Regions from separate parts of the Mesorhizobium sp. M1004 genome, predicted to be linked through region 3. Evidence: riboswitches for the same ligand, from Rfam matches in the RefSeq annotation. Region 3 holds a riboswitch; each other region holds the start of a gene.

Region 1 (2,193 bases), on a different contig from region 3:
TGAAGGTGTCGAAATCGTCATGCTCATGATCGAAAGCGCCGTCGTGATGCGACTTGCGGTTCTCGATGTCGTCTTCGACGGTGAGACCGAGGCCAAGCAGCACCGACGGGTCGACCTTGCCATGCGCAGTCGGCACGATTTTTACCGCGCGGGCGGAATGTTCATTGATGATGGCGTTGGCGCGGGCCGAACCGGGGGCGTCCATCAGATCGCTCTTCGACAGGATGATCAAATCGGCGCAGGCGATCTGGTCCTCGAACACTTCTTCGACAGGATCGTCATGGTCGAGCGTCTCGTCCTGAGCGCGCTGTGCCTGCAAAGCGTCCATGTCGTTGGCGACGCGGCCTTCGGCCAGCGCCGGGCCGTCTACCACGGCGATGACACCGTCGACGGTTACCCGGCTCTTCACGCTCGGCCACTGGAACGCCTGGACCAGCGGCTTGGGCAGAGCCAGGCCCGAGGTCTCGATCAGGATGTGGTCAACCTTCGGTGTCAGCGCGAGGATCTTGTCGAGGGCGGGCACGAAATCGTCGGCGACTGTACAGCAGATGCAGCCATTGGCCAGTTCGACGATGTTTTCCTCGGGGCAGGTGTCGATGCCGCAGCCTTTCAGGATTTCCCCGTCGATGCCGATGTCGCCGAACTCGTTGACGATGATGGCGATGCGCTTGCCGCCGGCATTTTCCAGGAGATGGCGGACCAGCGTCGTCTTGCCGGCGCCGAGGAAGCCTGTAACGACAGTGCAGGGAACACGGGAGAGGTTGGCGGCCGGGTTTGAAGCGTTCATCGTCAGTCCTTCAGCATGTCGAGGGGTGGGATGCGGGCAACGAGGCCGCGCTTGAGGCTATCGGGCCGGCCGCGCCACGGGATGAGGCCGTCGGCCGAAGTCGCGAAGAGCTTTGCGCCGGTAACGAGGTCGGCGCCGCTGGTTGCGGTCAGATCGCCGAAGACATAGCTCCAGCAGCCATCGCGCAGGATCGCGGCGCTGAGGCGGCGCTTGCAATTGCCGAGACATTCGGCGGTGCGGACCCGGATATCGCCGGCAGCGGCGCGGCCTGTGTCCTCAGCCAGCAATTCGCCGGCGCGCGGATGGGCGTCGGAACCGGTCTCATCGCGGCAGGAGGCGCAGACGATGACGGTCACGCCGGTCAGGGCGTCGTTGTCGCCGGACGCAATGTCCGTTGTGCCAGCCGAAAAACTGCTGTTCTGGTCCAAAAACCGTGCTCCTTGCCCGGAAACCCGCCAGGCGATCGGATACTTTGTCTCAGACGGCAGGTCTCCTGGCTCGCGAGTCATTGCCTTGGTTAGCCGCCTTCCCGGTGTTACCCAGTGGCTTTCGGCCTTGGCTCTTCGCTTACAGTTGCGGGGACAGCCGCGGATTTGGGATTTTTTCGTCCCGCACCGCATTCCCTCTTGGCCCTTGCCGTTGCGGGGCAGGGGACCGTCTGGAGCGGATTTTAGGCTTTTGCAGGCAGCGGTGTCAACGCACGGCTACGACATGGCGATGTCGGCAGGGGCTGTCATGTCCCGGCTTCCGGCAGTGCCAGGATGACCTGTCGGATAGCTTGATAGCCATCGCTATAGTCCCAGTCATGACCGACAGCCAGATTCTGTCCCTCATGCCAAACCGCGTTGTCCAGAAGGACTTCGGCACTAATCAGCGTGCCCTTCAAGCCTGCCAGAAAGGTCCGGACAAAATGGCTTCCGGGGGGTACCGAAGCTGTGAACAGCTTTTCCAGCTTGGCATAGAATGCTGGATAGCCTGGTGTCAGCGAGCATAGCTCGGTTGTGGCCTGGGAAATGACCGGGCCGCTATAGATTTTCCAGCGGGCATCTTTTCGCCAGATCTTCCAACTGGCGCTGCTTCGCTGCCAAAGCTCTATTTCGGCCTGCATGTTCTCGCAGACGTGATCGGCCAGTCCCTCAATGGCCACATGGAAAACACCACGGAGAAACTTTTCAAACGCCTGGTTCAGTTCCTGTTCGCGCGTGTCGCCGAAGCCAGCAAAGGATTCAATGACCGGCTGAACATCAAGCAGCGGAGAAAAAATGTAGATTTCCAGGACCAGCCGGTCAGAACTCGTCTCGAACACCTCAGCCTCAAACCGAAGCTGCTTCGATTGGAGCATGACGTCCCTATCTCTGCGGACTGCATCTATTCCATGCGCAATGAGGGCGCCATGGATCATGTCG
Region 2 (2,193 bases), on a different contig from region 3:
CTCGATCTCCTTCTTCAGGAAGATCTCGTAGTCGACATAGCTGAGCTGGCCCTTCGCATGATCGGCCCGCGCGCGGCGTACCTGCGGCGTCTGCGGGAAGGACCCGATTGTCGTCGTCGGGAACGGCGGCAGCCCGAGCGCGCCGGCCTGGACTCTGGAGCGCTCGCCAAAAGCGCTCTCTCGTCGCTTCATGCTATGGTCAATGCTGGCGATCCGCCCCTCAACAAGCGGGTCATGGATCTTCGTGGACGTCACGCGAGTGGCGGCAGCCTCGGCAGTCGCTTTCAACGCGCCTGCCACCGCATCCCTGCCTTGGGACAGGGCCCGGGCCAGCAAGACCAGCTCGTCGGTCTTCTGGGCCGCGAAGGCGAGCCACGACCTGATGTCGGCCTCGAGTTCCGTCTCCATGCGCAGGTCAATCGGCACATGCAGCATCGAGCAAGAAGGCGCGATTTCGACGCGGTCCAAGGGCCAGCCGGCGACGATCGGTTTGATGCGGTCGAGAATGGCGGGCAGGTTCGCACGCCAGACGTTGCGGCCATCGATCAAGCCGAGCGAGAGCACCAGATCCTTCGGAGCGAGCCGACCCACCGTTTCCAGCTGCTCGGGAGCGCGCACGAGATCAATATGCAGGCCGGCCAGGGGCAGAGAAACCGCGGTTTCGAGATTGTCTCCCAGCGACCCGAAATACGTAGCCAGCATGATCTTCAGCTCGGGCGCGGCTTTCGACAGCTGGCCATAGGCGAATTCGAACGCAGCTCGTTCGTTCGGGTTCAGATCGAGGACAAGCGCTGGCTCATCGATCTGGACCCAGTCGGCTCCCGACAGCTTCAGCCTCTGCAGGAGCTGCTCGTACGGGCAGCAGCTGCGGTAGGAGCGCGATGGGACCGAACCCTTCGGCAGGCGATTTCGCCAGCTTGAGGAAGGTGATGGGTCCAAGGATGACTGGGCGTGTGTGAATGCCGAGAGCTTTAGCCTCGAGGAAGTAATCGACCGGCTTCGTTGACGAGAGGGCGAACGTCTGATCATCATGGAGCTCCGGCACAATGTAGTGGTAGTTGGTGTCAAACCACTTGGTCATTTCCATCGCGGCTACACCAGGTCCATGAGCCGCCTCCTGGTGACCAGCGTGTCCACAATCCTCCGTCTGACCCTGGTTGCCGCGCGCCATTGCGAAGTAGATGTCAAGTGGGACCTCGCCGCTATTCCAACCGTACCGGGATGGAATGGCGCCGACCGTGGCTGCGGTGTCGAGCACATGGTCGTAAAGCGAGAAGTCGTTCGAGGGGATTTTTGACACGCCGCGATCGCGCTGCTCCTCCCAGCTAGCGGCACGGAGTGCCTTCGACGTCCCAAGAAGGTCGCCAGCGGACGATTTTCCGGACCAGTAGCTTTCAAGGGCGAATTTCAGTTCTCGCCGACGACCGAAGCGCGGCACGCCGAGCGTTGCTACAGGAATTTGCTGAGAGACAGTCATGTCATACCCCGATGGTTGGGGCGTCGGTGACAAGGAAGGCGCTAGCAGGCCCGGCACGCCCGGGTTGCAGCGGCCACCGAGACACCCCGCCCGTGGACGTAATTCGTCGTGGCAGGTCTCCTGGCTCGCGGGGTCATAGCCTCTACACGTCTTCCCGAGGGTATTCGCCTCAGTGACATGAGTGGGGTTGGCTCGCCGCTAACAGTTGCGGGGGCAGCGCCGGCATCGCACCGGCTTCCCTCTTAGCTCCGCTGCGGCAGCGCCGGACGCGAGAACCACGACACGCCAGACAATCACAGCAATCCCTTCTCTTGTCAATGACGAATAACGAAATGTTTATGTGGTTATGTCATCGCGCTTTTACGCTTGTCTAACATTTTGCAACAGTGAGTCGTCCATTTGCCGCCGCTGCACCGCTGCCCCCATTGTCCAACTAATGCAGGCCGTGCGGAGCCACAACAACCGGAGGACTCTAACCTCAACCTGAAAAGCGCTACCGCTCAAAGGACGCTGGTGATCCGCGAGCGCCGAGCCAACACCGAGGCTGCGGAAAGTGTGCAGGATGGCCCCAACCGATTTCGCGGTGCGGTAGGCGTCGGTAGTGAAATCTTTCTACCGTGCTTGTCAGTGCTGGTCCGCAACACGAGACGTTCAAGGCGTCATCACCAACTGCGATGGCCAAACTGAGATTAATCGCCCTCAATAATCCGTTCACC
Region 3 (2,193 bases):
GTGTCGGACAGGTTCTTCGTCACCGCGCGCTTTCCGGACATCGTGTAGCTGACGGCATCGCGCAGCAGCGGCGCGCGGGTGGCGCGGTATTGCCCGGCCGGATCGATGCGGAACTTGCTCGGCAGGCCCGCCGCCTCGCATTTCGCCCAGTGCGCCAGCATCTCCGGATCGCTGTCGGCGCCCTGCACGCCGGTCACCGTCGGCGCTTCGGGGAATGTCTTGCACAGCTCCGGATGATTGCCGGCGCAGTGATAGCATTCGCGGTTGTTTTCCCAGACCAGCTTCCAGTTGCCCTTCTCGATGATGGTGCTCTCGAAGGCGACCTTGGCTTCATTCAGCTGGTGCGGCTTGAGGTAGGGCTCTATCATGGCGCGCATCGGCGCAAAGTCGGCAGGTTCTTTCGCCAGGCAGATGAAGATGTAACCGCCGACGCTCTCGCAGGCGACGGGCTTCAGGCCGAACTGGCTCTTGTCGAAACCGTCTGCCATCTGGCGGGCAAACAGCAGCCGGCCGTCAAGCTCGTAGGTCCACTGGTGATAGGGGCAGACAAGCTTTGCCGCCATGCCCTTCTCAGTGTTGCAGACACGGCTGCCGCGATGGCGGCAGGAATTGTGAAAGGCGTTGATGTTGCCCTTCTGGTCGCGGACCAGCACCACCGGATAATCGCCGATCTGCACGGTGATATAGCTGCCGGGCTTCGGCAGTTCGCAATCATGGCCGATGAACAGCCAGTCGCGATACCAGATGAGCTCCATGTCGAGCTTGAAATAGTCCGGGTCGGTGTAGAAGGGCTGTTCCAGCGAAAAGCCTTGCTTGCGGCCGTTCAGGAGCCTCAGCATGTCGTTGCGCGTATCCATAGTTCTGTCCTCGTGGTTTAAGGACTGAACTTGGTGGTGATGGAGGAAGGATCGGACGCAGGCCGGCGCGGCTCCGGACATGCACTATCCACCTCTTGACCGCCCACCGCGATCAGTCGAGTCTAGGCATCTCGGGCTGGTTTCCGGGCTCTGGAGTTGTCCTTGCGGACCATCGCGACACCTTCCCAGGCTCTTGCCCAGTGGTCTCCCGTTGCGACTTGAACTCCACCACCGTTGCGGGGGCAGCGCCGGATTCTGACCGGCTTCCCAATTCTCCGCTGCGTCGTCACGAAGCGGCACCTGAGATGCGATCATCTAATCACGGCAGCGATCGCGACGTCGGCATGAAAGCGACATCATATCCATGCGGCGCGACACGCGCGGCATACGCCCCCCGCCGCCGGTCAAAGAGCTGAGACGTTTCTTGCGACGCCATCATCGCCGTTTCGAATCGCTGCGGATCCAGTTCGATCGGGGGCAAAAAGGGCTCAACGGTATCGAAAAGTTACTATTAGCAATCTCTAATCGAACCGAACGGTTCGTTTCTGTTGACAATGCGTGCAGGACGGTGTGAACGACGGCCCGGAAACCGACACCGGAGCGAACCACTCGGTTCGACATAAGCAACTGAAAACAATGCGATAAATGACCATAGAGGAACTTCCTGGCACAATTTCAAGGTGCAGGACCGTGGTCCACACGGAACAACTTCGTGATTGGAAACCAGCCTATGGCTTTCCCACATCGGGGCTGTCCGAACGACGCGAATTCCTCCCAAGACACGCCGCTAGACGGACAGACAAACTGGAGTACTAAAAATGAAAAAGATCTTCCTCACTGCCGCAGCCGTTTTGGCGATCACCGGCAGCGCCTTCGCCGGTAGCGACAATTACGGTTCCAATGGTGCGAACCAGCCAGCCGTCTCGGTCGACAGCTCGTATACGGCTTCCATTCAGAAGCCGGCGCACGCTGACAAGCAGCCTGTCGTTCAGGGCGCCGACCGCGACCTCTACGGCAATCGCTGATCCCGACCAAAGAAGGGCGACTAACCCGTCGCTCTCGGGATCCCAAAAAATTCAGGAGTGTTTGAAAATGAAAAAGCTCATCCTTGCTGCCGCCGCCGTTTTGGCCATCTCCGGCAGCGCTTTCGCCGGCAGCGACAACTACGGTTCCAACGGCGCCAACCAGCCAGCGGTTACGCCGACCGACAGCGGCCACACCGCTTCGGTTGAGAAGTCGGCTCCAGCCGAGCAGGCGCCTGCCCACGGTGCCGACCGTAACCTTTTCGGCCGTTAAAAGCCGGTTTCCCAGCACGCGGCGGGCTTATCCGCTGCAG
Region 4 (2,193 bases), on a different contig from region 3:
CGCGGAATGTCCTGAATGCCAAAGGCTGGGCAAGATCGGCCTCGCGGCAGACGAGCAGCCAGCTTTTGTACCAGATGGCCTCGAGATCGCGCTGGTAAGCCTCGCTATCCCAATAGGCCGATGACGGTAGCGTCGGTTCGGCCCGGCTCAGGCCGTTATAGGGGTCGCGCTCGCTCGGGTTGGGATGCATGGCTGGCTTCCTATGAAGCGTCAGCCGACACCCCGGCAAATCGTTTGTCAATCAGAGTGCCGCATTGCCGGTTGCAGGCGCGGCGCATAATCATGTCGTGGACATGGGACATTCGGAAATTGGGGGGATTCGGACGTGGCCGCACGACAGATGTCGCTTACGCCGGAGCTGGTCGCGCGCTGCTGGCGCGAGATCAGGGACCCCGGGCCGGATCCGGACGCGATGCATCTCGATGAAGCCGACTATGACGCGCTGCTGGATGAATTGCAGGTCGAACTCCCGGACAGCGAACCGCTATGGCTGTTCGGCTATGGATCGCTGATCTGGAAACCGGAAATAGATTATGTCGAGGACCGCGTTGCGCTGGCGCGCGGCTGGCATCGGTCCTTTTGCATGAACATGACGCGCTGGCGCGGCACCAAGGACAGCCCCGGCCTGATGATGGCGCTGGACCGTGGCGGACAATGCAAGGGCGTCGCCTTTCGGCTGACCGACAATAACCGGCGCGAGCAGTTGGGCCGGCTTTTCCGGCGCGAAGTCACGCTGAAGCCGACAAGCTACCGGCCGCGCATGCTCAAGCTTGCAAGCGAGGCCGGACCGCTCAGGGCATTGGCCTTCGTCATCAACCGCAACGGCCTGACCTATTCAGGACCGCTCGACGAGGGCAAGGTCGTCGAAAGGCTGGCAACGTCCTGCGGGCACTGGGGGTCGGGCGCCGACTATCTCTACAACACGGTGAAAAACCTTGAAGAGCGCGGCATTCACGATCGCCATCTGTGGCGGCTGCAGCGGCTGGTTGCCGAGCGGATCACCGCGTTGAAGCCGTAACGCCGCATGGCGCATTCGCGCTGTTGGCCGGCGGAATTTGGTTTGCCGGATGCGACCGTTTCAGCCTATAGTCATGCATGTCGTCGGTTCCGTTAGGGACCAAGAGGGAATGCGGTGAGGGCTGACTTGTTGCCCAATGCCGTGGCTGCCCCCGCAACTGTGTGCGGTAGTCCTCTCCAAGCCACTGGGGATTTTTTCTTCGGGAAGGTGGGGAAGGGCGCTGATCCGCGAGCCAGGAGACCTGCCGGCGACAGGGAACTGACTTCGATGCCCTCGGGTGGAGGGCGAAAGGACAAGATATGAATACCGCTTCCGTCTCCCTCGGCGCTTCCGTCTCCTCGCAGTCGCGCTTCATGCAGCTCGTGCTTAGCGCGTTTCTGGGCATTTTCGTCGTCGGCGTTGTCGGTTTCTCGCACATCGATGCGGTCCACAATGCGGCGCACGACTATCGCCATTCGATGGCGTTTCCCTGCCACTGACGAGGATCTGACATCATGAACCTGTTTCGCAACGTCGTGTTCATCGCGGCGATCGCAGGGCTCGTGGCCGGTGTCGCTCTCGCCTGCATGCAGGCCTACGCCACCGTGCCGCTGATCCTCAAGGCGGAGGTCTACGAAAAGGCTGGTGGCGGCCATGAGCATCAGCATGCCGCGGCGCCCGCCGCCAACGCTGCGGACACCGATGCCATGAGCACCGCCGCGCCGGCGGAAAATGCGGTGAGCAGCGCAGCACCGGCTGAAGCAGCCGCGCCGGCGGAGGACGAAGGCTGGGCGCCGGCCGACGGCTTCGAGCGTTTCGCCTTCAGTGTCGTCGCCAATATCGTCACCGGCATCGGCTTCGCGCTGGTCCTGGTGGCGGTTTCCGAGTTCGCCGGCGGCATCGGCAGCTGGCGCCAGGGCGTGTTCTGGGGTCTGGCGGGCTTTGCCGTGTTCACGCTGGCGCCGGGACTCGGCCTGCCGCCGGAACTGCCGGCAATGCCGGCGGCCGATCTCATACAGCGCCAGATCTGGTGGTGGGCAACGGTGATGGCAACCGCGATCGGCCTTGCCCTTATTACCTTCCGCACGTCGGCGCCCCTGACCGTGCTCGCCGTCCTCCTGATCGTCGCCCCGCATATTGTCGGCGCGCCGCAGCCTGACAGTTTCGTAACGCCGATCCCGGAGGGCCTGCATCAT

What was found. A riboswitch is a leader RNA that binds a small molecule or an ion and turns the genes downstream of it on or off. The one in region 3 is predicted to bind cobalamin.
Region 1: linked by a shared signal. The riboswitch ahead of NKH54_RS30025 (DUF1636 family protein) and the one ahead of NKH54_RS05200 (aromatic ring-hydroxylating oxygenase subunit alpha) in region 3 are both predicted to bind cobalamin.
Region 2: linked by a shared signal. The riboswitch ahead of metE (5-methyltetrahydropteroyltriglutamate--homocysteine S-methyltransferase) and the one ahead of NKH54_RS05200 (aromatic ring-hydroxylating oxygenase subunit alpha) in region 3 are both predicted to bind cobalamin.
Region 4: linked by a shared signal. The riboswitch ahead of NKH54_RS30265 (CbtB domain-containing protein) and the one ahead of NKH54_RS05200 (aromatic ring-hydroxylating oxygenase subunit alpha) in region 3 are both predicted to bind cobalamin.

Annotation. Positions count from the first base shown of each region.
Region 1 covers NZ_JAMYNB010000023.1:12,138-14,330, forward strand. The annotation lists gene cobW (cobalamin biosynthesis protein CobW) at 1-787, opposite strand, end outside; gene NKH54_RS30025 (DUF1636 family protein) at 790-1,215, opposite strand; cobalamin riboswitch at 1,254-1,461, opposite strand; gene NKH54_RS30030 (DUF6348 family protein) at 1,521-2,193, opposite strand, start outside.
Region 2 covers NZ_JAMYNB010000015.1:30,511-32,703, forward strand. The annotation lists partial or broken gene metE (5-methyltetrahydropteroyltriglutamate--homocysteine S-methyltransferase) at 1-1,477, opposite strand, end outside; cobalamin riboswitch at 1,571-1,772, opposite strand; gene NKH54_RS26405 (hypothetical protein) at 2,167-2,193, opposite strand, start outside.
Region 3 covers NZ_JAMYNB010000002.1:199,747-201,939, reverse strand. The annotation lists gene NKH54_RS05200 (aromatic ring-hydroxylating oxygenase subunit alpha) at 1-857, opposite strand, end outside; cobalamin riboswitch at 975-1,176, opposite strand; gene NKH54_RS05195 (DUF680 domain-containing protein) at 1,676-1,882, shown strand; gene NKH54_RS05190 (DUF680 domain-containing protein) at 1,950-2,153, shown strand.
Region 4 covers NZ_JAMYNB010000023.1:58,418-60,610, forward strand. The annotation lists gene NKH54_RS30255 (aromatic ring-hydroxylating oxygenase subunit alpha) at 1-190, opposite strand, end outside; gene NKH54_RS30260 (gamma-glutamylcyclotransferase) at 326-1,018, shown strand; cobalamin riboswitch at 1,086-1,281, shown strand; gene NKH54_RS30265 (CbtB domain-containing protein) at 1,318-1,497, shown strand; gene NKH54_RS30270 (CbtA family protein) at 1,513-2,193, shown strand, end outside.